Regions from separate parts of the Alteromonas sp. WD8-37 genome, predicted to be linked through region 3. Evidence: predicted binding sites of a transcription regulator. Region 3 holds the regulator's gene; each other region holds the start of a gene.
The links. Region 3 encodes sigma-54, which starts transcription at its own class of promoters, with help from an activator protein. Its sites were predicted from a motif close to GTTGGCACGNNNNTNGNNT; they were not measured.
Positions count from the first base shown of each region.

Region 1 (9,801 bases), 270 kb from region 3:
TAACAAATCCAGTTTTATGGATTCGCTGGGCAGCGGAGACATGATGCGCCAGATGGCGCTGGTAGTGGTCCTGGTGATCTGTGTAGCCATTGCGGTGTTTATCCTGATTTGGGCGCAGGAGCCGGACTACCGGCCGCTGGCTAAAATGGAAACCGAAGAGCTTATTGAAACCCTCGATTACTTAGATGCCAACCAGATGGAATACAAACTGGAAGGCAATACCGTGTTCGTGCGTAACGATGAGTTTCAGAATATCCGCCTGGGTATGACACGTCAGGGCTTAAACCGCAGCAGCGATGCCGGCACCGATATCATCATGCAGGACATGGGATTTGGTGTGAGCCAGCGGGTCGAGATGGAGCGCCTTAAGCATGCCCGTGAGCAGCAGATTGCCGCGACCATCGAAGACATGTCGAGCATCAAAAAAGCCCGCGTGTTGCTGGCTATGCCGAAAGAAAATGTGTTTGCCCGCCGTGAGAAAAAAGCCAGTGCCACTGTGGTGCTGACCGCCCGTCGCGGTGCCACCATCAACGGTGAAGAAGTGGATGCGGTGGTCGATATTGTCGCCTCTGCTGTGCAAAGCATGGAACCGTCCAATGTAACGGTGACCGATAGCAACGGCCGTCTGCTTAACTCTGGTTCGCAGGACTCTACGAGTGCCCGGGCCCGCAAAGAATATGAGCTGGAGCGCAAGCGTGAACAGGAATATCTGGAAAAAATCGATGCAATCCTGATCCCCGTGCTGGGCATTGGCAACTACACCGCCCAGGTGGATGTGGCCATGGACTTTACCGCCATGGAGCAAACCCAGCGCAGCTACAACCCGGACCTGCCGGCGGTACGCAGTGAAATGGTGTATGAGCAAAACACCGTAGGTGGTGCCAATGGCGGTATCCCCGGCGCGCTGACCAACCAACCGCCAGGCGGCTCGGTGATCCCTGAAGAAGGCACAGGCCAGGGTGCTGGCAGCCCGGTGCCTGGCAGTAACCGCAAAGAACAAACCCGTAATTATGAGCTGGATACCACCATCAGCCACACCAAAAAACAAACCGGGGTGATCAGCCGCTTAAGTGTGTCGGTAGCGGTGGACTATACCCAAACTCAAGCCGAAGACGGCAGCACCGTGGCCGCGCCGCGAAAGCAGGAAGCGCTGTTAAATATTCGTCGTTTGTTGCAGGGCGGGCTGGGCTTTGATGTCACCCGGGGCGATTCATTAGAAGTGGTTAGTGTGCCCTTTACCCGCATGGATACCGGCAGCCTGGAAGAAACCCCGCTGTGGGAGCAGCCTAAGTTCTTGCCCATCCTGAAACTGGTGATGGGTGCCCTGGTCATCATTGTACTGATTGTGTTTGTTATCCGGCCGATGCTGCGCCGCCTCATTCATGGCGACGACACCAAGGATGCCGAGGACTTTGATGCCGACGAAGGACTGGACCTGGGCGATGAAACCATTAGTATGCTTAGCTCAGATTTTGATGAAGGCCAGGTGGGCTTTGCCTCTGACGGTTCATTGATGTTGCCTGATTTGCATAAAGATGAAGATGTATTAAAAGCAGTGCGCGCACTGGTCGCCAATGAGCCTGAGTTGTCTGCTCAGGTGGTCAAAGGCTGGTTGATGCAGGACGAGTAGGAGTCTGACTATGGCTGAAGAATTAGCAGTAAACGAAGAAGAGCCGAGTTACGACGTTGGCAAGCTGGAAGGCGTAGAAAAAGCCGCTATCCTGCTGCTGAGCCTGTCAGAAGAAGATGCGGCGCAGATCCTCAAGCATCTGGAGCCTAAGCAGGTGCAGAAGCTGGGTGCGGAAATGGCCAAAATTGAGGACATGACTCAGGTCAAAATCACCTCGGTGCATAAGCATTTTATCGAAGAGATCCAAAACTACAGCACCATCGGCTTCCAGAGTCAGGACTTTGTGAAGCGGGCACTGACCGCTGCCTTGGGTGAAGACAAAGCTGCTAACCTGATTGATCAGATTTTGCTGGGCAATGGCGCCAAAGGGCTCGATTCGCTCAAGTGGATGGACTCTAAACAGGTGGCGTCAATTATTCGTAACGAGCACCCGCAGATCCAAACCATCGTGCTGTCTTATCTTGAACCGGAACAAAGCGCCGAGATCCTGGCACAGTTCCCGGAGAAAGTGCGCCTGGACTTGCTGATGCGGATTGCTAACCTTGAAGAAGTGCAGCCAGCCGCACTGCAAGAGCTTAACGAGATCATGGAAAAACAATTTGCCGGCCAGGCTGGTACTCAGGCAGCCAAGATGGGCGGCCTGAAATCTGCTGCTGATATCATGAACTATCTGGATACCGCCATCGAAGGTCAGCTCATGGATGCCATCCGTGAGCAGGATGAAGAGATGAGCCAGCAGATCCAGGACCTGATGTTTGTGTTTGATAATCTGGTGGATGTGGACGATAAAGGCATTCAGGCTATCTTGCGCGAAGTGCAGCAGGATGCGCTGCTCAAAGCCATTAAAGGCGCGGATGACGAGCTGAAAAATAAGATCACCAAAAATATGTCCAAACGGGCGGCTGAAATGCTGACCGATGATCTGGAGGCCATGGGGCCGGTGCGGGTATCCGAAGTGGAAACCGCACAAAAAGAAATCCTGTCGGTTGCCCGACGTTTGGCTGACTCTGGCGAAATCATGCTGGGCGGCGGTGGCGGCGAAGAGTTCCTGTAACCTAAGCCGATGTTTAAAGGTACCCTGTGATGTCGCATGATGCTCATGATCCCAACCAGCCCAATCCACAACTGTGGGACTTACCCTATGTGGATGCCGATGAACTAATGCAGGCCCGCGCCGATAAAACCAATGCGCTGAATCGGCGCAGTGACTGGAAATACGAGCCGCCGGAAGAAGAAGAGGAAATCAAGCCGCCGACCCTCGAAGAAATTGAAGCCATCCGTCAGGCTGCTCGCGAAGAAGGGTTTGCCGAAGGGCGCCAGGCCGGGTACGAGGAAGGTCATGCTGAAGGCTTAACCGCCGGACATGCCGAGGGCTTGGAGCAAGGTCAGGCACAGGGGCATCAGCAAGGCCTGGAAGAAGGTCGTGGGCAAATGGAAACTGATAGCCAGACCTGGCAAGAACTGGCCAGGCATTTACATGCGCCTTTAGACCAGGTTAGCCAGGCAGCACGCCAGCAACTGGTGCAGCTGGCGGTAGCGCTGGCCCGGGCGGTGATCCGCACCGAAGTGGCCACCAACGAACAGATCATTACCCAGGCGCTGAGTGAAGGTATGCGTGCCTTACCCATCACCGAGCAGCAGTTTCAAATTCATATGAATCCGCAGGATATTGCGCTTATCACCGACCAGATGGGCGCCGATAAGCTGACCGAAAAAGGCTGGCAGCTGGTAGAGGCGCCAGAGATGCAACGCGGCGGCTGCGACATCATCACCCAAACCAATGCGGTGGATGTGTCGGTGGAACGTCGCTGTCGTGAAGTGCTGGATACCTTTTTAACCCAGCAGGGGCTGTCGGCGTGACCGATTCATACGCTGACTATTTTAAGCAGCTACAGCAGCAGGTGCCGCGCCCGCCGGTGGTGGCCGCCGGCAAACTGGTGCGTGGCATTGGCCTGACCTTGGAAGCCGTGGGCTGCCAGCTGCCGGTCGGTAGCCAGTGCATGGTACAAACCGTGGAAGGCGAAATTGAAGCCGAAGTGGTCGGCTTTGGTGATGATATTACTTATCTGATGCCCACCGAAGCTGTGCGTGGCATTGTACCTGGCTCTCGGGTGATGCCGCTAAACCGCCAAAGCGGTTTGGCAGTGGGCCCGGGTTTATTAGGCCGGGTGGTGGATGGCAATGGCCAGCCCCTGGACGGGCTGGGTGCGCTGGTCACCGACAGCCGTATGCCAACCACGCGGCCAGCCATGAACCCATTATTACGCAAACCTATCAGTCAGCCCATGGATGTGGGCGTGCGTGCTATTAATGCGCTGAATACCGTGGGCATCGGGCAGCGCATGGGCCTGTTTGCCGGCTCCGGGGTGGGTAAAAGTGTGCTCTTAGGCATGATGACCCGAGGCAGTGAAGCCGATGTGGTAGTGGTAGGCCTGGTAGGTGAGCGGGGCCGTGAGGTCAAAGAATTTATTCACGAAATCCTGACCGAAGAAGAGCGCAAGCGCGCGGTGATTATTGCCGCTCCGGCGGATACCTCGCCGTTGATGCGCTTAAAAGCCTGCGAGACCGCTGTCACCATCGCCGAGTATTTTCGCGACCAAGGCAAAAATGTGTTGTTGCTGATTGACTCGCTGACCCGCTATGCCATGGCCCAGCGCGAAATTGCCCTGGCCGTAGGCGAACCGCCCGCCACCAAAGGCTATCCGCCGTCGGTGTTTGCCCGCCTGCCAGCTCTGGTAGAGCGCGCCGGCAACGGCGCTGAGCATCAAGGCTCGATCACCGCATTTTATACTGTGCTTACCGAAGGGGATGATTTGCAGGATCCGGTGGCCGATGCCGCCCGCGCTATCTTAGATGGTCATGTGGTGTTATCCCGTAAACTGGCCGACAGCGGCCATTATCCGGCCATTGATATCGAAGCCTCCATCAGCCGGGTGATGCCTATGGTGGTCAGTGATGAACACCTGCTGCAAGCACGGCGCATCCGCCAGGTCTATTCCACCTATAAACAAAACCAGGATCTTATTGCCATTGGGGCCTATGCGCGGGGCTCTGATCCACGTATTGACTTAGCCATTCGCGCCGAACCGGCCATCAACGCCTTTTTGCAGCAGGAAATGAAGCAGATTGTACCACTGGTCGACTGCCATGAAGCCATGCAGGCCCTGGCCAGCGGACTGGGTAACGGGTAACGCGCATGAGTCAGCTCAATACAGTGATGCGGGTGGAAAAAGACCGCGAAGACAAAGCCGCCCAGGCGTATCGCATCGCCCAGCAAACCCTCACGCAGCAGCGTCAAAAACTCAGCAGTTTGCAGCAGTACCGGCTGGATTATATGCGTCAACTGCAGCAAAACGGCCAGCAGGGCGGGCTCGATGCGCGCAACTATCATCAGCACCTGCAGTTTGTCAGCAAGCTGGATAAAGCATGTGAGCAGCAAAACCAGATTATTTCGCAGGCATCAATGGTGGTAGACCAACGGCGCCAGCAATTGGTCAAACAACAAAAGCGTCGCCAGGCAGTGGATTTTTTACTGGAAAAACAACAGCTCGAAGCCCAGGCCAAAGCCGAGCGCCGCGAGCAGCATCAGTTAGATGAGTTTGCGCTGCAAAAATTTATTCGCGCCAACAATGCCGGCTTTCGCTAAATCCCCCCCCGCCAGAAAAACTTTGGAACGTGAATTGCTACTACCTTGGCAGAAGTGACGAAATGTGCATTTTCACGCACGTTAAACCGCAGTGTAGTGACGGTTTTCCAACGCCGATGAGCCGGTAAACAACGCTCTGGCCACCGTTAACTGTTGAAAAAAGGAAGTCTGGATATGATGCAACATATTGCCCCTAAGCGTCAGGACGTTGCCGCTTTGCCGATCAGTATTGAAAAGGGGCCCGCATCAACCGAGCAAAAAGCCACGTTTGAAGATGCGCTGCAACACGCGCAGCCTGCGGCTGGCAAACAGGTAGAGCCATCAGCGAGAAAAGAGCTTTCAGATAATAAAGCCCCTTTAGGGGAGAAAGAGCCCTCAGCCAATAAAGAGCCTTCAGCGGGTAAAGAGCTTTCAGCTGGCAAAGAACCCTCAGCGGATAAAGATTCTGGCCAGACCGACCACACTGCACCGTCTCATAGCGACCAAGTCAGTCAGAAAAATAGCACCACAAAGCCCGATAAGTCTGGCACGCAAGACGAGGCTGCACTGGCCGGGGCCCTACCCGAATCAGAACAGATTGCCATTGCTTTGCCGGCAACCAATCCCGGCAGCACCGATGAAGCCACTGACTGGCTGGCCTTTGTGGACAGTATTCGTGCGCTGGAAGCCAAAGCGCAGGCTGCCGGTGAAGGCGGCCAGGGGACAGCTTCTGCATCAATGACACTGCCAGCGTCTGCTACCAGCCAGGCAGCAGGGCAGGTCGCCAATGAGCTTATTACCGATGCATTAACCCTGGCCGGTGATGCCGGGCATCAGCCCACTCCAGGATTGCCAGAGCCCACGCTGGGCCAGGCGCTGGCAGCATTGATGCAAACCGAAGGCAGTCACTTGCCGGCGGATGGGACCAGTATGCCGGCCGATATTCAGGCATTGGCCGAACAGATGATTAGCGCGCAGATTAACAGCGCTGGGGCCGAAGCGGCAGGAGCGGGAAAATCCCAGATAAATAGCAATGGCGAAGCAGCCTTGGCCAGCGGACCTCAATTATCCGCAGCTGCCGAGCAGTTGCTCAGCGCCATTGCGGGGCTGACTTCCGGCCAGGACGCCGGCGCTGCCAGCTTGTCTGATAAGCCAGCCGGCGTGGCCGAACAGCTGGCGGCGATGACCCCACAAGCCCAGCAAAAAGTGATTGAGTCGTTTACCCGGCAGTTGCTTGAGCAATTGCCGGCCAGTGCCACGGCCGGCGCGGATAGCCAAAGCAGCAGCGAGCAAATTAGCCAGCATCTGCTAAGTGGCATCAAAGAAATGCAGACCCAACTCGAACAGGGCCACACCCCGGGCTTAAGTATCAAAGCCTTGGTTACAGAAGCCATGCAACAGGCTGATATATCGCTAAATGCCGGGCTGGAGCAACATATCGACCAGCAGGTCAGCCAGCTTTCCAGTATTTTGAGCGCGGCACGTCAGTCCGCCTCGGCGGCAGTGCAGGCGATGCAAGCCAGCCACATGGTCTCCACCGAAGCGGTGATGGTGGAAAACACCCAGCTACGCAGTGAAAGTGCGCCGGCCAGCCGTCAGGCTGAAGGCTTAGACAGCCCGGTGAATATCCTGCAGCCGGATGGCCAGAAGCAACTGGGCGAAAAAATCCGCTGGCTGGTGAACAGCCGCAATATGATGGCCGAAATCCGTCTGGATCCACCGGAGATGGGCAGCATGCAGGTGCGGGTAAATGTGCAGGGTGATGCCGCCGCGGTAACGTTTATCGTGCAGTCGGCCCAGGCTAAAGAAGCGCTGGCCCAGGCTGAACCGCGCCTGCGGGAAATGCTGGCTGAACAGGGTATCGAATTGGGTGGATCGTCGGTGGAGCAACACAGTGGCGGGCAGGCCAGTGAACAAGACAGCAGCCGGGGCAACAGTGGCGGCCACAACCACGGCGATGAGGCCGATCCAAATGAACGCGTGGTGGAGCAACGGCTCACCCGACAGGCACAGGGCGGCATTGATGATTATGCCTAAACATACCTTCGGCCAATTGCGGTTTTGCTGCAAATCCCGATAATAGCTACCCTTTATAGTCATGGACCAGAGAGAACCAACCCGTTATGGCTGACGACGAATTACAAATTGAAGAACCCGGCAAAAAAAGCAAACTGCCGTTGATCATTATTCTGGCGGTAGTCATCATTGCCGCCGGGGCTGGCACCTGGTTTTTTGTTTTTGCGGACGACCCGGCTGCCGCACCGCCGGCAGCAGAAGCGGGCACCGCCAGCGCGGCACCGGCCGCCACTCCGGGCAATGCCAGTGTGGGCAGTGCGTTATATGTGGCGATGCCCCGGCCGTTTACCTTTAATGTGCCAGGCAGCGGGCGCGACCGGCTGGTGGAAATCAAAGTGCAGTTGATGGTGCGTGGCGCCGACAATGAAGAAACCGCCAAAATGCACATCCCGTTGATCGAAGGCACGTTGCTGCAAGTGTTTAGTGCCAGCAGTGCCGATGACCTGGTCACAGAAGCTGGCAAGGTGGCGCTGCGTGAAAAATCTGTCACTAAGGTGCAGGAAGTTTTAAAAGATATCGCGGGTGCTCAGGTGGTGGAACAGGTACTGTTCACCGGCTTTGTAATGCAATAAGCAGGAATTCATAGTGAGCGATTTATTATCCCAGGACGAAATCGATGCTCTGTTACACGGGGTAGACGATGTAGAAGAAGATGAGGTCAGTGATGCGCCTTCGGATTCGTCCGCGCTCGAGTATGACTTTTCTTCCCAGGATCGCATTGTGCGCGGGCGCATGCCGACGCTGGAGATTGTTAACGAGCGCTTTGCCCGGCATTTGCGGGTCAGCCTGTTTAACATGATGCGCCGGTCGGCAGAGGTGTCGATCAACGGCATTCAGATGATCAAGTTTGGTGAGTACATCCATACCCTGTTTGTACCCACCAGTTTGAACATGGTGCGGTTTCGCCCACTTAAAGGCACCGGCCTGATTACCATGGAAGCGCGCCTGGTCTTTATCCTGGTGGATAACTTTTTTGGTGGTGATGGGCGTTATCATGCCAAAATCGAAGGGCGTGAATTTACGCCCACCGAACGACGCATTATCCAGATGCTGCTGAAGATAATCTTTGAAGACTACAAAGAAGCCTGGGCGCCGGTGATGGATGTGTCGTTTGAGTACCTGGACTCTGAAGTGAACCCGGCCATGGCGAATATTGTCAGCCCCACTGAAGTGGTGGTGATCAGTTCGTTTCATATTGAGCTGGATGGCGGCGGCGGTGACTTTCATGTGTCATTACCCTATTCGATGCTGGAGCCGATCCGCGAACTGCTGGATGCCGGTGTCCAAAGCGACAAAGAAGACACCGACCTGCGCTGGAGTAAAGCCCTGCGCGATGAAATTATGGATGTGAGTGTGGAATTATCCACCCACATGCTGGATGTGGAAGTGACCTTAAAACAGGTGATGGAATTTAAAGCTGGCGACATCATCCCGGTGGAAATGCCAGAACATATTACGGTACTGATTGAAGACTTGCCGACCTTCAGGGCGAAGCTGGGGCGCTCCCGCGACAATCTGGCCCTGAAGATCACCGACAAGATCCCACGTCCGACCTCGGTCAAATCCGAGTTGCAATTATTAACCCGCGGTGGCCGCATCATCGATAATGATGCCGAACTGCAAGTTTTGGAAGAAGACCTGTAACCCAGGCGTTGACAGACATGAGGCATGGTTATGAGTGAACAAGACGGCATGGACGACTGGGCTGCTGCAATGGCCGAACAGGCAGATTCAGAAGCTGGCAATGATACCGACAATGGTGTGCAAACTGCAGAACTGGATGAGTTTTCCGAAGATGCGCCCATCAGCAATGAAGAAAAGCGCAAGCTGGATACCATTTTAGACATCCCAGTGACCATTTCCATGGAAGTGGGCCGCAGCCAGATCAGTATCCGTAATCTACTGCAATTAAACCAGGGCTCGGTGGTAGAATTAGACCGGGTAGCCGGTGAACCTCTGGATGTGTTGGTGAATGGCACGTTGATTGCTCATGGTGAGGTAGTAGTAGTTAACGATAAATTTGGTATCCGACTCACCGATGTTATTAGTCAAATCGAGAGAATCAAAAAGCTTAGGTAAAACCGCTTTGTTTTCAGGGGGATGCGCTCTGTATCCCCTGTTGATTTCCAGCCCGGTCAGCGCGCAGTCGACCCAGTCCATCACTAATCCCGCCTCGGTAGCGTCAATTTTTCTATCACTGTTGCTGGTGGTAGCAGTGATTTTTGCGCTGGCTTATGTGATGCGACGGTTTAATGTCACCCAGGCCGGTGGCGGCCAGTTAAAAGTGGTGGCTAGCCTGGCAGCCGGTGCCAAAGAGCGCATCATGGTGATTGAAGTGGGCGACGAACAGCACCTGATTGGCGTGACCAGCCAGAATATCAATCATTTAAGCAAGCTTGAAAAGCCTATCAGCGCCGCGCCGGCTATAAGTGCCAACGGCCAGCAATTTAAAGATAAACTGGTCAAAGCC
Region 1 is NZ_JBUZOV010000002.1:492,413-502,213, forward strand. Features, by position in the region: gene fliF (flagellar basal-body MS-ring/collar protein FliF) at 1-1,630, shown strand, start outside; gene fliG (flagellar motor switch protein FliG) at 1,641-2,684, shown strand; gene fliH (flagellar assembly protein FliH) at 2,714-3,490, shown strand; gene fliI (flagellar protein export ATPase FliI) at 3,487-4,821, shown strand; gene fliJ (flagellar export protein FliJ) at 4,827-5,276, shown strand; gene ACTUJZ_RS07670 (flagellar hook-length control protein FliK) at 5,451-7,292, shown strand; gene fliL (flagellar basal body-associated protein FliL) at 7,379-7,903, shown strand; gene fliM (flagellar motor switch protein FliM) at 7,917-8,975, shown strand; gene fliN (flagellar motor switch protein FliN) at 9,006-9,410, shown strand; gene fliO (flagellar biosynthetic protein FliO) at 9,439-9,801, shown strand, end outside.
Region 1: ACTUJZ_RS07670 (flagellar hook-length control protein FliK) is a predicted target of sigma-54. The motif match lies at 5,298-5,316, and genes of this name have one in related genera.

Region 2 (9,801 bases), on a different contig from region 3:
TGGCTATATGATGCTTAGCGCCATGGTCATCACTATGGTGGTCAGCCTTCTGTTGTTTCCTGCAGTGCTGGCGCTGTTACCTGCACGGCGTGAATCGGGCGAGTATGCCTTTATCACCCGATTACTGGATGGGCTGCGCCGGTTAAATTTGCGCGCGCCTAAGACTGTTATTGTGGTAATGGCCCTGGTATTTGTGGGGCTGGCTACCGGCATCAGCCGGCTCAATGTGGAAAATTCCTTTATCGACTATTTTGCCAATGACACGCAGGTGTATCAGGAACTGGCATTTATTGACCAGCAATTTGGCGGGTCTACCCCGTTAGATATCATTCTGGATGTGGCTGAGGTCAATGATAATGACCAACTGGTGCTTACCGCCAATGCGGTCAATCAACTGCAGTTAGTGCAGGCCGCGGTAAATGCCTTTGAAGCAACCGGCAGTGTGACGTCGGTGGCCAATTTTACGCAACTGGCGAAGCAACTTAACGACAATAAACCGTTAACCGAGTATGAGCTGACCACCATCTATCGGTTGCTGGATGAAAAAGTGGTGGACCAGCTAGTAGGCTCGTATTTTTCTGCTGAAAATGAACAATTGCGCATTGCGGTGCGCATTCAGGATACCACTGAAGGTTTGCGGCGCGATGAGCTGATGAAAAACCTACGGCAGGACCTGCAGACAGTGGGAGTGGCACCCGATGACGTCATGCTGACCAATTTATTTGTGCTGTATCAGGATATTTTGAGCCGCTTGTTTGATTCGCAGATCACGACCTTGGGGATTGTGTATGCTGTGCTCGGACTTGTATTGCTGGCAATTTTTCGCTCGCTGAAGGTGGCGTTAATTGCATTGGTGCCAAACATCTTAACCACCCTGGGCATTTTGGGTGTGATTGGCTGGCTGAATATCCCGTTAGATATTATGACCATCACCATTGCAGCCATTGCCATGGGCATTGCGGTGGATGATACCATCCACTTCTTACACGCCTATTTGCGGGGCCGAACAACCGGTAAAGGCAGTTCGCCCGCCGCACGGGCCAGTGAATCTGCGTTTGGTCATACCGGGTTGGCGCTGATGGTCACCACCACCATCATTGCGGTAGGCTTCTCACTGTTCGGATTTTCAGATTTTGTGCCCAGCGTGAATTTTGGCCTTCTTACCGCCTCGGCTATGGTTTTTGCACTTGTCACCGACGTCACCTTACTGCCCGCCTTGCTTAACTGGTTGGTAGCCGATTCCAGCGACGATGCCAGTGAAGCGGACCAGGCACCAGCGAACTAGATTGAAACTTTACTCGCGAAGTGGGTGGCCAGTGATAGCAGATGGGTGTCCAGTGATAGCAGATGGGTGTCCAGTGATAGCAGGTGGGTGTCCAGTGATAGCAGATGGGTGTCCAGTAATAGCAGATGTGTGTCCAGTAATAGCTGGTGGGTGTCCAGTGATAGCAGGTGGGCCCAGTAATAGCTGGTGGGTGTCCAGTGACGGCAATAAGATCAAAAAAGCCCGGCGCGGGGCCGGGCTTTTTGATTAAAGGAAGCTATTAGCAGTCTTTATCTTCTGCATCCATTCCTTCTTTGACGTCTTCACAGGCATCTTCAACCGCGTTGCCTGCTTCGTCCATTGAGTCTTCCATTTTCTCGCTGGCTTCTGACATGGTTTCATCCAGCTCTTCACCCGCGTTTTCGGCACCGCCGTCATCGCATGCGGCGACAGACATAGCAAAGCCTGCAATAAATAGGGTTTTTAGCAGATTTTTGTACGACAACATAGTCCTTGCTCCTTACAGGTTATTTATACTTTCGGCGATTTGCCGCGTAATGCATTAGCAATCAGTGAGATCACCAATAGCGCTACAAAAACAAAAAACAAAAATTGGGCAATGCCTGTTGCTGCGCCAGCAATGCCACCGAAGCCAAAAACTGCTGCAATAATGGCAATAATGAAAAATGTAATAGCCCAACCTAGCATGAATTTATCCTCGTTTTGTTTCCATAAAGTCGAAGTAACTAATGCTCAAATTGTGCCAAATCGCAAAGTGCTGATAATTAAAGAAAAAACTGTAAAGGATTAGGGGTTCTTACAATTCTTTCATCACTCTTACAAGCGCTCCTGCACTTTTTACATGAAAACTCTCAAATTTGTTCAGGCTAGCTGAAGATTGATGAGGTGACTGCTACACTGAGCACTTTCGCGTGCTATGAGAAATGAGATGAAAGCCAAATCTGCGTTTATCGGCCTGATGCAACGGGCCCGCAATGTCAAAAGGTGGCCTCTGATGGCCCAGTTTCAGGAAGAAATGCTCTCTACCCATGTTTATGAAGCGTCGGTCATCGCACACATGCTGGGTGCGATTGCTGCCGATGTTTACGGGCAGGATGTAAGTCCTGACCGGGTGGCTGCCATGGCTATTTTTCATGAGGGCAGTGAAATTGCGGGTATGAGTGATATACCAAGCCCGGTCAAGTATCACGATCCGGCTACTACTGCAGCCATCAAAAAGCTTGAGCATCGATTTGAGGGAATGCTCTTACAAACGTTGCCAGAGCCGCTGAGACAGCGCTATGAACCCTTGATTCAACAGGATAAAGAAGATATTCATGTGCGCCTTGCCAAAGCCGCAGATATTTTGTGTGCTTACCTAAAATGTGACTATGAAATGTCGAAATCCAACAATGAGTTTGCCAACGCACTGGAGGAGATGGAGTTGCAATTAACTAAATATCGGGAAATGCATGAAGCTGTAGAATATTTTTGTCAGGTCTTTTTAGAAGGGGCAACCGGGACGCTGGACGAGCAAACCCGGGATCTGGACTGGGTAGAAAATGCCAACAAGATACATCTGTAGCTAGCCGAGCAGGCTAGCTAACAGGCGTGAGCACGTTGTAGCGAGCGCATTTCATCCAGGCATTGTTGCATGCGGCTACGGATGCAACGCAATTCACAGGCAAAAGCCTGAGGGGGTTGCTCATCCAGCGCATCATCAATCAATGTCAGAATTTTATATTCAACTGTGTGTAATTGATCAGTAAAAGCTGGGTCGTTAGTAGCAGAAAGGTTTTTGGTCAGATCGGTATACATCTTTCGTAGCCCGACAGTCCAGTCTGTTTGGTCACTGTGCTCTTGTTGCACGTGCGGTTGTAAAGTTTTAACAGCCTGTTGTTTTTCTTCCAGCATGCGATGAAAAATGGCGCGCGTGGCCGCCCCCTGAACCTGGGCGATACCGCGCTGATAAAACCCAATGCCACTGTTCAACACCTTGATGATGTCAGCGACTTTATCAGCGTTAGGAGGAATTTGATTCACATTGTTCTCCTTACAAAAGGCCATTTACGATTAACACAATCTATGACAGAGGTAATGCAGACTTTATTCCAAAGGTATGCATAAAAAAACCTGAATATTAAAAATTAAACCTAATTAAAACAAACGATTAGCGAAGCAGGTGAGGCAAGTACAGAAGCAGGATCGAAACAGTCAGAAGGTGCTGGGAAGAATTTGCCAGCCTTATGTAAAAGCGAAACAACTGCAACGCCGTCGCGCTACAGTTCCAGAGATTCTGGCAAGCGCTGCAAAAGCTCTGCAACATTAAACGCATTTTGCCCGGTGCTGACCTGACTATCGCCCATGCGCACCACAATCGAATAATAGACATCCTTGGCACGTGCTTCTTCAGTGCGTAAGTCAGCATCACTAGGCTCAAAGGGCTGGGCCACTTCATTGCAGCCTGACATGGTGCATTGTTCTTCCTTAAGCACCGGCGGCAGGGTGTTTTTGCTTTCGCGTACAATTCGCTGGGTCTTGTTCACTTTTCTCTCGATGTCAGTTTTGACTATCGACACCCAGTCATATCCCTGTTCGTTGGCTAGTTGAGCTGCGCGTAACAAGGTGTATTCCTGAACGCGATCCGCGGGGGTGGTTTCGGTCGCTTTAAACATGACCCGGTACTGGCTATCTGCCAATTCCATACTGGAATAACCATAGGCATCGGCCGATTTGGCCGGTTTGAATGGGGTTGCTTCGGTTGAGGTAAAACTGGAGCAACCGCCAAGGCTTGCGGTGAGAATTAACGTAGCGAGTAACGCCTGGATAGGGCGGGGGGAACGCCGTGCCGGCATAATAAATCCTTATGTCACAAAATGAAAAAAGGCCGTCCGTAAAAATGAAATCAATGCGTGCTTACGCTTCGATTTAGGGTTACTGGTTGTGGCACCCTTGAATGCACCCACCGCAAAGACACTCATCAGGACAGCAGGCTTGGCTACCATCAATCGAGTGTGATGTTTTGCCAATTGCGTGGCATGCTCGGCATTATTACGGGTGCGTGTGTAATTAAGATGTGCATCATGCACATTTTTTTTCTCGTGAGATAAAAACATGCTTAAGAGTCCTGTTCTCGGTCGACACCGGCCTGTCCGGTAATCGCACGCCAGATGGGCATTACTGTGATACGTTTATACCCCTCCAACACTGCCTTAACACAAACAGCGATAATCGCTCCGTTTAGTACCAGCAAAATCAGAGTGGTCACCAACAGTGGCAAGCCCGCGCGATCCATCGCTACACCCAATGCTGCATTGATAATAACCCAACAAATGCAGCTTAAAACAAATGCGCCGCCCAGCCCTATGCAGGTGACGATCAGTGATTTTTTCGCCAACGCTGTTTCTGCAGCAACAACTTCCGACAGTGCTGTCCACTGGGTACGCTTAGCAGAAAACATTTCCTTCAAGGCATCAATGGTGTCACTTAAGGTGGTGTCTTCGTAGGCGGAAGGCTCGGTTACACACGCCAGAACCCAACCAGAATCTCTGGTTGGGCCTAGTGAAACAGGCCCATGGGGCCTGAATGATGCGGTAGAAAAATCAACCATCTGCTGCCACCGCAATTATTTTTTGCGGAGCAGAGACGTTACTAACATGCCTGCAGCGAAGGCGATACCTGCTGCAGCGACCGGGTTTTCTACGCAATATTTACGGACACCCGAGGTCTGCCATTTTTTCTCTGCCAGGCGTTTACGTGCCGCCATATTTTCCGCTGAGTCATTGGCTGTGGTACGCAGATTCTCTTCTGCGCGGCCTGCTGAAGTAGCAAGTTTATCTACTGAAGAATGCAATGTTTCCTGAAGTTTATCTGTCATAGGGTGTGTGGACTCCGTGACGCCGTTAGGTTTAGTGGTATCGGGTTTAGTAGCGGCTCCTGCCGGTGCTTTAGTTTGCGTAGCCATATTCATCTCCTTGCTAAGTTATGAATGCATAAGCAAATTGCAAAGCGCGTACCAGTCACTATCACTAAATTAAATTTATTCAATACAGTAAGTTATAAAAAACTCTATAAATGACACATGGTTGACCAAGGTAAAAACTGCATGACAATGTAATTCTTTCGTGTTGGCAGAAAGTGTTGGAAGTGCACTGGGATGTGAGTGTCCAGAAAAAATAATGTGACTTTTTTTCAGGATGACCGGACACATGGGTGTCCATTAACCATCTTGTGCCAGCGTTCAGTATTAGGCAAGGTGTGGGTGTTCAGAATCCATCTTCTGACTTAAATACAGCACTCAGCACGCTCAGCGACTGGCACCGCCAGAGCGTGCAAAAGTAAAGAAAAAGGTGGTTCAGGCGCTTAGCAAGGCAGTTAAATCGTCTTTACTGACCGGCTTAAGCAAAGCCTGGTGGATATTGTGATTTGCCAGATCCTGGGCTTCAGGCTCTCGGCCACTGACCACCACCACCTGCAAGTCCGGATGTTGGGCGTGCATTTTGTCAGCCAGATCAAAGCCGTGATAGTCAGGTAGGGTAAGGTCTAACAACGCCACATCAAATGTCTGAGAGGCCAGGGCTGTGAGCGCGGCATCACCGGTATTGGCCACCTGTACAGTATGGCCCTGATAGGTCAGTAACAGCTCCATTAAATCAGCGGCATCATGATCATCTTCAATCACCAGCACATGTTTGGCAGTCGCTGCTGCCGGCTGACGCGGCGAGCTGTCTGACTTAATAGCAGGCTCTGCGGCTGGTTCTGCCTGTTCAGTCGGAGTCTCAGGATTATCATTAACCCCATTGGGCAGGCTATACGGGTCCGCTTCCACCGAATTGGTGCGAATCAGATATTTATCCAAAATCTGCATCAGACCGCCTTTTTCGATAGGCTTACCCAAAATATCATCAAATCCTTCGTCCATTAGCGACTGACGCAAGCCCTTGCGGCTGGCCGCGGTAATGGCCACCACTGCGGTTTTGCAGTTATGCTTACGCATGGCTTTGAGCGCATCGATGCCATTCATCACCGGCATGTGGATGTCCATCAGTACCAAATGAAACGGCTTGCCTTCCTGCTCAGCCAACAGTACCGCTTCCAATGCTTTAACGCCGTTTTCGGCATAGGCGACCTGGGCGTGGCACTGGCTAACTAAATGGCCGGTAAGGCGGCGTAATTCGCGCAAGTCATCCACAATCAGCACGCGGCCCGAGACATGAAGATTCATGGCACCAGGTGTGCGAGAACTGGGCACGGCCAGGTTGAGCTCCTCTCGTGGCTCGTCACCGATATCACCCGGGTCCATGGTAAAGGAAAACACACTGCCTTTGCCGAAAGTGGAATCGACAGAGATCTCACCGCCCATTTTGTGCACCAGCTCGCGGCAGATAGCCAAACCCAAACCAGCGCCGCCATGATTGGCCCGCATCACATCCTCAATCTGTTCGAATGGATGAAAAATATCATCCAGCTTATCCGGTGGCATGCCAATACCGGAGTCTTTGACCCGAAAGCGCAGCATTTCTTTGGCCCGGGGAGTGGGTGCCTGGAACACTTCCAGCGACACATCCACATTGCCCGAATCGGTGAACTTCACCGCGTTACTGATAAGGTTAATCAATACCTGGCGCAAACGGGTGGGATCGGCTTTGATGGTTTCGGGTAACGGGGTCTGGCAATTTATAGATAAACGCAGGCCTTTGTCTTTTGCGGCCAGATTCATCAACGAATGCACATCGGTCATAAAGCCGGACAAGTTAATATCTTTGGGCGATAACTCAAGCTTGTTGGCCATGATCCGTGACATGTCCAACAAATCGTTGAGCAGGCTGAGCAGATGTTTACCATTGGTATGGATGATCGACAATTCTTGCTGCAGCCGTTCGTTGGCCGCATCGTCCAACAGCAGTTCGGTATAGCCTAAGATGGAGGTGAGCGGGGTGCGTAACTCGTGACCCAGATGGGCTAAAAATTTGTCTTTGGCCTTGTTTTGCTGTTCGACTTTATGCCGCTCGATACGCTCATTTTCGATTTCACGACGTACCATGGCATAGCGCATAGTGCGCATGAAGCGGGGCGATTCAATCTCACTTTTGTTGAGATAATCGGCCGCCCCGGCACGCATCACCGCTTCATCAACCTTGGCATCCGACTGGCCGGTAAGAATGACCACCGGAATACTGATGCCCTTAGATTTGATGATATTCAGAACATCGACAGCGTTTTCGGCGCCCAGAATATAATCGAGCAGGCAAATATCAAACTGCTTACAGCGAAAGGCGGCCACAGCCTCAGCACTGTTGGTAACCCAGGTAATATCAAACCGGGGCTCTTTGCACTGGGATAAATAGTCTGCGGTCAGAAAATAATCATCTTCATCATCTTCAACCAACAGTACACGGATTACTTCACTCAAAACTTATCCCATACCCTCACTTAATCGTGCGGTAATTCTACAAACTCAATCCAGTAGCGGCCCAAGGCACGCATTAAATCCACCAGGCCATCAAAATTGACCGGCTTGGTGATATACGAAGCGCAGCCCAAATCGTAGCCACGCAACATATCTTCTTCTTCTTTGGAGGTGGTTAGGATCACCACCGGGATACCCCGTAAGGCTGGATCGGATTTAATTTCCTGTAAGGCTTCGCGACCATCCATGCGAGGCATGTTCAAGTCCAACAGGATCAAACTGGGGCGCGGCGAATCTTTCGGATCACTGTATTGACCTTCACGACGCAAAAACTCCAGCAGTTCCACGCCATCTTCAACGCAATACAGGTTGTTCAGTACCCGGCTTTCCTTGAGGGCATCCAGCGTCAGCAAACGATCATCTTCATCATCGTCGGCCATCAAAATATTGATGGGCATAGGGCTTTTAGCTGTCATGAGTTACAACTCCTTCAATTGAGGGATTCGCAAATGGCTCACCATTTTGCGGAATAATAATAGTAAATTTGGCACCCTGACCAGGCTCACTTTGGGCTGTGATCTGTCCGTTGTGACGCTCTACAATCCGTCGGCACACAGCCAGGCCAATGCCGGTACCTTTATAGGCAGTACGGCCATGCAGGCGTTGAAACGGCGCAAAGATTTTTTCTGAAAAGGCCTGGTCAAAGCCAATCCCGTTATCTTGTATGGTAATGACCACCCAGTCAAACTGATTCGCCATATGTAAATTCAGCAACTCCTCTTCTCGAGGCGCGCGTGACGCCACCGAGATCAGCGGCGGCTCGTCGTCGCGTTTGAATTTTATGGCATTGGATAACAGGTTCATTATCAGCTGTTCGATCTGGGACTTATCCCCATGGATGGTGGGCAGCGGGCCAACATCCACGGTGGCCTGCGCTTCTTCAATGGCAATTTCCAAATCGTCCACCACGGTGGTGGCGAGCTCATTGAGGTCAATCTCGACAAACTCTTTACCCCGGGTAGAAACCCGGGAAAACGCTAGCAGGTCACTGATCAGCATGGACATCCGCTCAGCGGCATTAAGCATACGTTTTAAAAAATCGCGGCCCCGATCATCAATGACTTCGCTGTAGCCATCGTCGATACGGTTACCAAATGCGCGGATCTTGCGTAGCGGTTCCTGCAAATCATGGGACGCTACAAAAGCAAAATCTTCCAGTTCCCGGTTGCTACGGGCTAATTCCTCGGAATACACCTGCAATTCCTGGGTGCGCTGATCAATCTTAAACTCCAGCTCCTCGTTGAGGTTTTCTAAGGTACGCTGATGGCGAATGGTTTCGCGCATGTTGATTTTCAGCAAAATGAAGATAGCGATAATCAATAAAGCCGTGGTCACACTGGACACAATTAAGGTGTTTACCGAATCGCGGCGCAGCTGCATCAGGTTAGCCAAATGCTCTCCCTGAATTCGGCGCTCAGACTCGTCAATCTGGAGAAACTTGGCTTCAAACTCTTCGTATATCTGCAGTCCGCGGTTGGAGCTGAGCAGGGCTCTGGCCTGGTCAAATTGGCCATTTGCGCCCAACTGCACGGTTCGCATCATCTGCTCAACTTTGGCCCGGCTTAACGTTACCAATTCATCGATATTGTCTTCTTGTTGCGGCAATCCTGAAGCTGCCACACTGGCAGTCACTTCATCAATCAGGCCAGGAAGATGACGCAAGGTCGCATGATAATCCTTCAGGTACGCCTCGTCCTGGGTCAGCAAAAAACCGCGTTCACCAGACTCAGCTTTAAGCACCGCATTATGCAGGGTATTGACTGCATTGATGACCCGATTTGTGGTAAATAAGCGCGATTCTAAGGTGGCCAGTTCATCCAGGGTACTGACCACATAAAATGAATTGCCAGTGATTACAAAGACAATCACACCCACCAAAATAATCCAACTGTAGATGGATTGGATAAACTTATTGAGCATGGGATCAGGAGCCTGAATTTGAATCGTTAAAGGCATCCATCATTTCGGTGAGTGCCTCACTGCAATCTTTTGTGCTAGAAATAATCTTATTAAGGGCATCTTTGGCGCGCTCGGCCGGCACATCGCCGTCGAGCGCCATTTTCACCAA
Region 2 is NZ_JBUZOV010000001.1:1,046,041-1,055,841, reverse strand. Features, by position in the region: gene ACTUJZ_RS04685 (efflux RND transporter permease subunit) at 1-1,285, shown strand, start outside; gene ACTUJZ_RS04680 (hypothetical protein) at 1,545-1,772, opposite strand; gene ACTUJZ_RS04675 (DUF1328 domain-containing protein) at 1,796-1,972, opposite strand; gene yfbR (5'-deoxynucleotidase) at 2,202-2,849, shown strand; gene ACTUJZ_RS04665 (DUF2383 domain-containing protein) at 2,867-3,307, opposite strand; gene ACTUJZ_RS04660 (CC0125/CC1285 family lipoprotein) at 3,544-4,119, opposite strand; gene ACTUJZ_RS04655 (hypothetical protein) at 4,129-4,380, opposite strand; gene ACTUJZ_RS04650 (hypothetical protein) at 4,383-4,874, opposite strand; gene ACTUJZ_RS04645 (DUF883 domain-containing protein) at 4,890-5,228, opposite strand; gene ACTUJZ_RS04640 (response regulator) at 5,619-7,676, opposite strand; gene ACTUJZ_RS04635 (response regulator) at 7,697-8,149, opposite strand; gene ACTUJZ_RS04630 (sensor histidine kinase) at 8,139-9,689, opposite strand; gene ACTUJZ_RS04625 (hypothetical protein) at 9,658-9,801, opposite strand, start outside.
Region 2: ACTUJZ_RS04645 (DUF883 domain-containing protein) is a predicted target of sigma-54. The motif match lies at 5,266-5,284, and genes of this name have one in related genera.

Region 3 (9,801 bases):
TCGGCCCCAGGCTGCCCTCGGCGCCATAGTCGACCAAAATGGTATAGCCTTGCAGTGCCATTACCATTCCGATGAATAACCCAGATACGATGATGATGAGCAAAGATTGCACACCTACAACATAAATTTGTTTAATGGTCAGCGGGATATTTTTCAGTTTGGGCATGGCGAACAATGCACCAAACAACATCAGGGCAGCCCGCCCCGCCGCACTGATCCGAGCGATGGTGTTTGCGCCTAAGGCCTGGATCGGATTCATGCGCGGTCTCCAAATAAAGCCGACTCTAGATTATCCGATGGATAATGAAACGGTACCGGCCCGTCTGCCTCACCTTTTAAAAACTGCTGTACCAGCGGCGAGTCACTGTTGCGGATCTCTTCGGCACTGCCTTCACCGATGATCTTTCGATCAGCCAGAATATAAATGTGGTCGGCGATGGTCATGACCTCGGTTACATCGTGGGTCACCACAATACTGGTCACATTCAACGCATCGTTCAGCTCTCGGATCAGCTTGACCAACACGCCCATAGAGATGGGGTCCTGGCCGGCAAACGGCTCATCGTACATGATTAAATCCGGGTCCAGCGCGATGGCCCGGGCCAGCGCCGCCCGCCGCGCCATGCCGCCAGAGAGCTCGCTGGGCATCATACGGCTGGCACCGCGCAGGCCCACAGCCTGCAACTTAAGCTTGACGATGGTATCAATGATGTCCTTGTCCAGCCGGGTATGTTCCTTGAGCGGAAACGCCACATTGTCGTGCACTGTCATATCCGTGAACAACGCGCCGCTTTGAAACAGCATGCTCATGCGCCGCCGGGTCTGATACAACTCACTGCGGCTCATGGCCACAATCGAGTCGCCGTCAAAACGGATATCGCCGGCATCTGGTTGCAGCTGCCCGCCAATCAATTTCAGCAGAGTGGTTTTACCAATCCCGCTGGGCCCCATCACCGCGGTAATTTTACCCCGGGGCACATGCAACGAAATATCGTCGTAAATAACCCGCTCGCCACGGCGAAAGGTCAAGTTGTCTATGTCGACTAAATTATCCATACCAACGCTTTAAAAATCCTTACTGTATAGGTGCGACCACCCGATTGCGTGGTGCGACTTTGTCTGCCCAGTCGCCACAAAGTTTACTGACCAGTGTAATTAGGTTCATTGTACGATGATTTCAACAGCGCGACCAAAAGGATTTAGTTACAAGTTATGTTCTAAAAAGCCGAATGGCATTCTTGTTCAAACCAACCATCCGGTGGTTTACCTGGCTCAAAGCAAGTGTCGGGCCAGGTGCCTGCATATGAAGATTTAAGACCGTTCTTCCACCGTCAGCTATTCACCTTGCCGACCAATTGATCAATTTGCACGACCAACCGCCACTATATCTGTCCCCCGGTGTTGCCTGAGCCACACACATTGTGGCCCTGTCACTGGACACCCACCTTCCTCACTGGACACCCACCTTCCTCACTGGACACCCACCTCCTTCGCTGGACACCCACCTCCTTCACTGGACACCCCCCCCCTTCACTGGACACCCACCCCCTTCACTGGACACCCACCTTCCTCACTGGACACCCATCTCAAATAAATGCGCCGGGCGATAAGCCCAGGCAGCGGGATTTGTTGCGATAGCCATAGGCAAAAGCTGTTGATTCTGCGACAATCGCTGCAAACTCATCATCATAGAATTCAGCGTGCTGTTACAGGTTTTCATATTCATTATCGGACTGGTGATTCTTAGCTGGGCGGCGGATCGTTTTGTGTACGGTGCTTCAGCCCTGGCGAAAAACATTGGCATCTCGCCGATGATGATCGGCCTGACCATTGTGGCCATGGGCTCATCGGCGCCAGAAATTGTGGTATCACTGATTGCCTCAGTGAACGGCTCTCCAGATACCGCTGTGGGTAATGCGCTGGGTTCAAATATCACCAACATTGGTCTGGTGCTGGCCATCACTGTGTTAGTCAAACCGTTAGTGGTCTCTTCCACCACCTTAAAACGCGAAATGCCGGCTTTGCTGCTCATCACCCTTCTGGCCATGGGCTTTTTGTACAATGGCAAGCTGGCTCACATTGAAGGCCTGATTTTGTTTGGGCTGTTTATCTTTGTCCTGGCCGGCATGGCCTGGTTATCGCTGCAGGTGGATAAAGAAGACCCACTGATGGCCGAAACCGCTGATGAGATCCCCTCTGGGGTCAACACTGGCACTGCGGTGATGTGGATCGGCATCGGCCTGGTGTTGTTACCTTTAAGTGCTAATTATATTGTCGATTCGGCGGTTTTTATCGCTCGCTACTTTGGCATCAGTGACCTGGTCATCGGCCTGACCATCATTGCGCTGGGAACCAGCCTGCCAGAGTTAGCTGCCAGTATTGCCGGGGTGATGAAAGGTGAAGATGATCTGGCCCTGGGCAATATCATTGGCTCAAACATTTTCAACCTGCTAGCGGTATTAAGTATGCCTGGCCTGATCGCGCCCGGTCCGGTTGACCCGGATGTGTATAACCGCGATATGTTTGTGATGGCCGGACTCACCGGCATGCTGTTTTTCTTTAGTTTTAGCATTATCGGCAAAAAACAAATCGGCCGGCTCGAAGGCAGCTTACTGCTCGCGGCCTTTTTGGGCTACCAGTATTGGCTATTTGGGTAACAGGGTATGCACGATTCATTTTTAGCGTCAGCCCGGCGCGTGATTGACATAGAAACCGATGCCATCACGGCATTGCACGAACGCTTAGACAGTCACTTCGTCAGTGCCTGTCGCCTGTTAATGGGCTGTCAGGGCAAGGTGGTGGTCAGCGGCATGGGCAAGTCGGGCCATATTGGCCACAAAATCGCTGCGACCCTGGCCAGCACTGGCACACCGGCGTTTTTTATGCACCCGGGAGAGGCTAACCATGGCGACCTCGGCATGCTGGGTAAAGACGATGTTCTGCTGGCCATTTCAAATTCCGGTGAAACCAGTGAACTATTAAACCTGCTACCAGTGGTTAAGCGCCTGGGGGTGCCGGTCATCGCCATGACTAACAGCCAGGCCAGCAGTTTAGGCCAGCATGCCGATGTGGTATTAAATATTCAGGTGGCCCAGGAAGCCTGCCCGCTGAATCTGGCTCCCACCGCCAGCACCACCGCCACGCTGGTGCTCGGCGATGCCCTGGCCATCGCACTGCTGGATGCCCGTGGCTTTACGTCTAACGATTTTGCCCTATCCCATCCAGGCGGCAGCCTTGGCCGTAAGCTATTATTGAAAGTCGAAGATTTGATGCTGCAGGGGCAGGCCTTGCCACTGGTTGACGCAAACGCCACGGTCAGTGCCGCCTTGCTGGAGATTTCCACCAAAGGCCTGGGCATGACCGGGATCATTGATGACAGTGGCATCCTGGCCGGAGTCTTTACCGATGGCGATTTACGCCGGGTGCTGGATGCCCGGGTCGATATTCATCAAACGCCAATCAGCCAGGTGATGACCCGGGGCGGCAAAACTGTCGATGCGGCAATACTAGCGGTGGAAGCCCTGAATCTGATGGAAACACATAAAATTACAGCCCTGATGGTGGTCGATGCCAAGCGTCGTCCGGTGGGCGCCTTTAACATGCACATGCTTTTAAAAGCCGGAGTTTTATAATGTCACGTGTAGTCACTCATTACGGCATGATTGATGAGCAAACCTTTGATCGCTTGCGCCGCCTGCAATTGCTGGTGTGTGATGTGGATGGGGTGTTTTCTGATGGCCGCATTTATCTGGGCAATGATGGCGAAGAACTTAAGGCTTTTCATACCCGCGATGGCTTTGGGGTCAAAGCGCTGATAAATAGTGGCACAAAGGTTGCTGTTATCACCGGGCGCTCTTCTAATATCGTGAGTCAGCGCATGCAGGCTCTGGGCGTTCAGCACATAGTGCAGGGCGCCGAAGATAAGGCCAGTGCCCTGTCGGCGCTGCTGGATGAGTTGGATTTAAGTCCGTCAGAGGTCGCCGCCATTGGTGATGATGTGCCGGATTTAGGCATGTATTCGTTTGCCGACACTAAGGTGGCGGTCAAAGATGCACACCCCCGGGTGGCCGCTGCAGCCAACTGGGTACTGACCAAGCCGGGTGGCTTTGGCGCAGTACGCGAATTGTGTGATGTGATCTTACAGGCAAAAGGTGAAGACCATCATACCCGCGGTGCCAGTGTATGAGCCGTTTAGGCTTAACCATTGCGGCGCTGTTTACGCTGGTGCTGCTGGTGTATTTGCCGGTGTGGTTGGCCGAACCGCCAGGGTTACCGGACGGGGCCACCAGTGACGCGCTAAAGCCGGCGTACACAGCCAAAAATCTGACCACCACCTTGTATGATGCGCAGGGCAAACTTAATCACAGGGTTTTTGCCACCAGCATGGAACATTATGACCAGCTGGGCTTTGTACTATTTGGCAAACCCCAGTACACCGTCTACATGGACAGCGGCGAAAGCCCATGGCAGGTGACCGCCAAAGAAGGCACGCTATACAACAATAATTTGATTGAGCTGGAAGCCGATGTCATCGTAAAAAGTTTACAGCCAAATGAGTATGTCAGCCGTATAACTACTGATTTTATTAGGATTAATTTAGAAGATAAAACCTTGTCGAGCAATCAGCCGGTGGCAATTCACGGTGTTGAATTCACGGTAAAAAGCAATGGCATCACAGGCGATCTTCGCACCCAGGAATATGAGTTAATTGACCATGTACAAACTGTTTACTCTACTGGCCGCTAGTGCAGTGGCCCTGGCGTTGAGCAGCCCTGCTGCCTATGCCGGCTCCGCCGATTTTCAAAAACCCATTGCGGTGGACGCCCGCACGCAGTCGATGGACGGCAAAAACAAGATCACGCGGTTTAAAGGCAATGTGGTCATTACCCAGGGGTCGCTGACCATCCAGGCCGATGAGGTCGAGGTGAATGCACAGCAGGGACAAGGCCGTGAAATTATGATTGCCCGCGGTAATCCGGCCACCTATTCGCAAACCATGGATGATGGCAGCAAGGTGCAGGCCCAGGCCAATGAACTGCGTTATGAAGTCGATAAGCGCACTATCTCTATGTCAGGCAATGCTCAGATCCGCCAGAACACCAGTATGGTGCAGGGCGACACCATCACCTATGACATGGTTAAAGAGCAATTGCTGGCAACCAGCAGCTCTGATGATAAAGAAAGCCGGGTCAAGACAATCTTTCGTCCCAATGCCGTAAAACAGCTTAGCGATGGGCAAAAAAAGGCTGCTGAGGACAAACAAGACAACTCACAATCGCGCAGTAAAGGTAACTAACAACTATGGCAACATTGACAGCCTCCAATCTGGCCAAGGCATATAAATCCCGCCAGGTGGTGACCGATGTCAGCCTAGCGGTCTCGACCGGTCAAATCGTTGGTCTGCTGGGCCCGAACGGGGCCGGTAAAACCACAACCTTTTACATGATTGTGGGTCTGGTGCCGCTGGATAAAGGCAAAATTGCCATTGATGAGCATGAGCTGACTCACCAGCCGATGCACGAACGCGCTCGCAAGGGTATTGGGTATCTGCCGCAGGAAGCGTCGATTTTTCGCAAACTGACCGTGCTTGAAAATATCATGGCCATTTTGGAAACCCGTAAAGATTTGTCGGCCGACAAACGTGAAGAAGAAGCCGATGCGCTACTTGATGAATTCAATATCAACCATATACGTAATAGTACAGGGATGAGTTTGTCAGGCGGGGAGCGACGCCGGGTAGAGATTGCCCGCGCGCTGGCCGCCGACCCACAGTTTATCTTACTGGATGAACCCTTTGCCGGTGTTGACCCTATATCAGTAAACGACATTAAAAAAATTATTCAGCATTTGCGTGACCGCGGTATCGGTATTTTGATCACTGATCATAATGTGCGCGAAACCCTCGATGTCTGTGAAGAAGCGTATATCGTTAGTCATGGTGAGCTAATTGCCCAGGGCAGTGCTGAACAAGTATTAAGCAACCAGAAAGTACGGGATGTATACCTGGGTGAACAATTCAGGCTATAGTTTAAGCAAACACTGTTGTTAGCCGCATCTGTCACCTTTTTTGTAAACGCGTACCAGAATTTTAAATAAGACGTAGATGAAACCATCTTTACAGCTAAAATTTAGTCAACAGTTAACCATGACGCCGCAATTGCAGCAGGCTATCAAGTTGTTGCAACTGTCGACGTTGGATCTGCAACAGGAAATTCAGGAAGCGCTTGATTCCAATCCGTTACTGGAAGTGGATGAGTCTGGCGATAACGAGGTCAGCGAAAAGAATAACCTCGATAGCGACAGTGACGGGGCCGATGCCACCGCCAGTACGTCAGACAATTTAGACTCTGGCGAAGCGCTGGAAAAAAACGATTTACCTGATGAGTTGCCCATCGACAGCACCTGGGACGAATACTATTCGGCCTCGTCGGCGCCTGCGCCCGGCCCCAGTAATGATGAAGACCAAGTGTTTCAGGGCGAAACCACCGAAAATATTCAGGACCACCTGCTGTGGCAGATGCGTCTGACCCATTTTTCAGACACCGACCGGGCGATTGCCACCGCTATCATCGACTCCATTGACGAGTCGGGTTACCTGACCGTGACTGTTGACGACATTCTACAAAGCGTCAACGATGAAGACATGGAAGAGCTGGTGGAAGCCGATGAGGTGGAATGTGTGCTTAAACGCATTCAGATGTTTGACCCCATTGGCTCTGGCTCACGTACGCCGCAGGAATGTCTGCTGGTGCAATTAAAGCAGTTTGCTCCAGACACCCCATGGGTAGCCGAAGCCACCATGCTACTGCAGGAATATTCGGATTTATTAGGCAGCAAAGATTACCGTACCCTGATGCGCAAGACCCGTTTGAAAGAAGACCAGTTGCGTGAAGCCATGCGGTTGCTGCAAACCCTAAATCCACGCCCGGGTAGCGCGCTGGTGACCAAAGAGCCTGAATATGTCATTCCCGATGTGTCAGTAAGCAAAAAAAATGGGCGCTGGAATGTGGAACTAAACCCGGACAGCCTGCCCAAATTAAGTGTAAATCAGCAATATGCCGCAATGAGCCGGCGCGCGCGTAATAGCAGCGACTCGCAGTTTATTCGTTCGCATATGCAGGAAGCCAAGTGGTTTATCAAAAGCTTAGAATCGCGCAATGAAACCCTTTTGAAAGTGGCCAATTGTATTGTGCAGCAGCAGATGGCGTTTTTTGAGCACGGCCCGGAAATGATGAAGCCAATGGTGCTTAATGATGTGGCCGAGATGGTCGATATGCACGAGTCCACCATTTCACGTGTTACCACGCAAAAATACATGCACACGCCGCGCGGTATTTTTGAGCTGAAGTACTTTTTCTCCAGCCATGTAGCTACAGAATCCGGCGGGGAATGTTCTTCCACTGCGATTCGTGCTTTAATCAAAAAACTGGTGGCCGCTGAGACCCCCAGCAAACCGTTAAGCGACAGCAAAATTGCGACATTGTTGGCCGAGCAAGGCATTAAAGTTGCCCGGCGGACAATTGCAAAATACCGGGAGTCGTTATCGATTCCCCCGTCTAACCAACGCAAGAGCCTTATCTAGCAGTAAAGGCGAGCTTCACAATAAGGAAGACGAAATATGCAAATAAACCTTACTGGTCATCATGTTGAGATCACTGATTCTTTGCGTAACTATGTCGATTCAAAATTTAGTAAGCTGGAACGCCATTTTGACCACATTTCTAATGTGCATGTCATTTTGAATGTTGAAAAATTGACACAAAAAGCTGAAGCTACGGTTCATTTAAGCGGTGCAGAGGTATTTGCATCGTCCGAGAATACGGATATGTATGCCGCCATTGACAGTATGATTGATAAGCTCGACCGCCAGGTTATCAAGCATAAGGAAAAACTGAAAAAACACTAATGTCTGGTATGGATATTCAAACCCTTGTCAGCCTGGACCGCACAAAATGTGCGGTCCAGTGCAATAGTAAGAAACGGATTCTGGAGATCATCAGCGACATCGCTGCCCAGAACAATCCTGAGATCGAGCAAGGTACTGTGCTCTCCAGTTTGCTCAACCGTGAGCGCATGGGTAGCACCGGCATCGGTAATGGTATTGCCCTGCCCCACGGCCGCCTGCCAGGCTTAGACCGCGTTATCGCCATTGTGGTAACCAGTGAGCCAGCCATCGACTTTGATGCCATCGACAATAAGCCGGTGGATATCTTTTTTACCCTGCTGGTTCCTGAAGAACAAACCGAAGGACATCTGCAAACGCTGGCCATGGTGGCCGGTAAACTAAATGATAAAGAAACCGTAAAAGCCATTCGCCGCGCTGCCACCAGTGATGATATAGTCACAGCACTACAATAAATCACAGCATCCTAGTTGCATACGGCAGGGAGACACGCGTTGAAACTTATCATCATCAGTGGCCGTTCTGGTTCAGGTAAATCGGTGGCGCTGCGGGCGCTGGAAGATTTAGGCTATTACTGTGTCGATAATATCCCGGTCAATTTATTGCCTGCGCTGACCCATTCGGTGTCTGAAGAATATGATCAGGTCGCGGTCAGCATTGATGTGCGTAACCTGCCCAAAGATCCCAATGAACTGGTGGAAATCCTCGATTATTTGCCCGAATCCTGGGGCATGACCGTGGTGTATATCGATGCCAGCGACGATATCCTGGTAAAACGGTTTAGTGAAACCCGCCGCTTGCACCCGCTGGCTAAGATGAATAAATCGCTGGCCGATGCTATTCACACCGAACGCGAGCTGCTGGCGCCGATTGCCGAACGCGCTGATTTGTACATTGATACCGACTCGCTGTCTATCCACCAACTGGCCGAACTGATTCGGGAGCGGATCCTGGGCAAAAAAAGCTCGCGGCTGGTAATGGTGTTTGAATCGTTCGGCTTTAAGCATGGTATCCCTAAAGATGCCGACTATGTCTTTGACGCGCGGTTTTTACCTAATCCCCACTGGGAACCGGATCTGAAACATCTGACTGGCCTGGACGGCCCGGTGGAAGTCTTTTTAGGCTCGCAACCCATGGTAACCAAGTTTATCTGGCAAATCCAAAATCTGATCACCACCTGGCTGCCTCACCTAGAACGTAATAATCGCAGTTATGTCACCATTGCCATTGGCTGCACCGGTGGTCAGCACCGTTCAGTGTTTGTGGCTCAGACCCTGGCCAAAACCTTTCGTGATATTCATCCGGATGTACAGATCCGGCATCGGGAGCTGGCAAAACAATGAAAATAGAAAAGCAACTGACCATTGTTAATAAACTGGGCCTCCATGCCCGCGCCGCCACGCAGCTGGTGTCTTTGGCCAATCAGTTTGATGCTCACATCACCCTGGTCAAAAGCGATAAAACCGCCGATGCCAACAGTGTGCTGGGGCTGATGATGCTGGAAAGTCACCAGGGCGAGCAGGTTACCGTGATCAGTGATGGCCCGGATGCCGAAGCAGCCATGCAGGCCATTGAATCATTGATTGCCGGACGGTTTAACGAAGACGAATAAGTTCGGCACACGCCGCCGGCCATAAGCTGGCGCACAGCATCTTTCAGCGACCCTTTTTATTTCGGACCCGACACACTGTGGCAGAAGCACTGGAATCAAAATTTGCACAAAGTCAGCTGCGTACCTTAAACGCAGCGCTTTCGGCCGGGCGCTTTGTGGCGGTACGCAAAATGCTGCACGAGCTGCCACCATCGGATGTGGCTCTGGTACTGGAGTCCAGCCCCACCAAAACCCGTGATGAGCTATGGGAGCTGATTGACGGCGATTTGCACGGCGATATCCTAGA
Region 3 is NZ_JBUZOV010000002.1:225,903-235,703, reverse strand. Features, by position in the region: gene mlaE (lipid asymmetry maintenance ABC transporter permease subunit MlaE) at 1-259, opposite strand, end outside; gene ACTUJZ_RS06490 (ATP-binding cassette domain-containing protein) at 256-1,056, opposite strand; gene ACTUJZ_RS06485 (calcium/sodium antiporter) at 1,701-2,657, shown strand; gene ACTUJZ_RS06480 (KpsF/GutQ family sugar-phosphate isomerase) at 2,664-3,632, shown strand; gene kdsC (3-deoxy-manno-octulosonate-8-phosphatase KdsC) at 3,632-4,186, shown strand; gene lptC (LPS export ABC transporter periplasmic protein LptC) at 4,183-4,746, shown strand; gene lptA (lipopolysaccharide transport periplasmic protein LptA) at 4,715-5,296, shown strand; gene lptB (LPS export ABC transporter ATP-binding protein) at 5,302-6,027, shown strand; gene ACTUJZ_RS06455 (RNA polymerase factor sigma-54) at 6,104-7,582, shown strand; gene hpf (ribosome hibernation promoting factor) at 7,619-7,906, shown strand; gene ptsN (PTS IIA-like nitrogen regulatory protein PtsN) at 7,915-8,358, shown strand; gene rapZ (RNase adapter RapZ) at 8,398-9,246, shown strand; gene ACTUJZ_RS06435 (HPr family phosphocarrier protein) at 9,243-9,515, shown strand; gene mgtE (magnesium transporter) at 9,593-9,801, shown strand, end outside.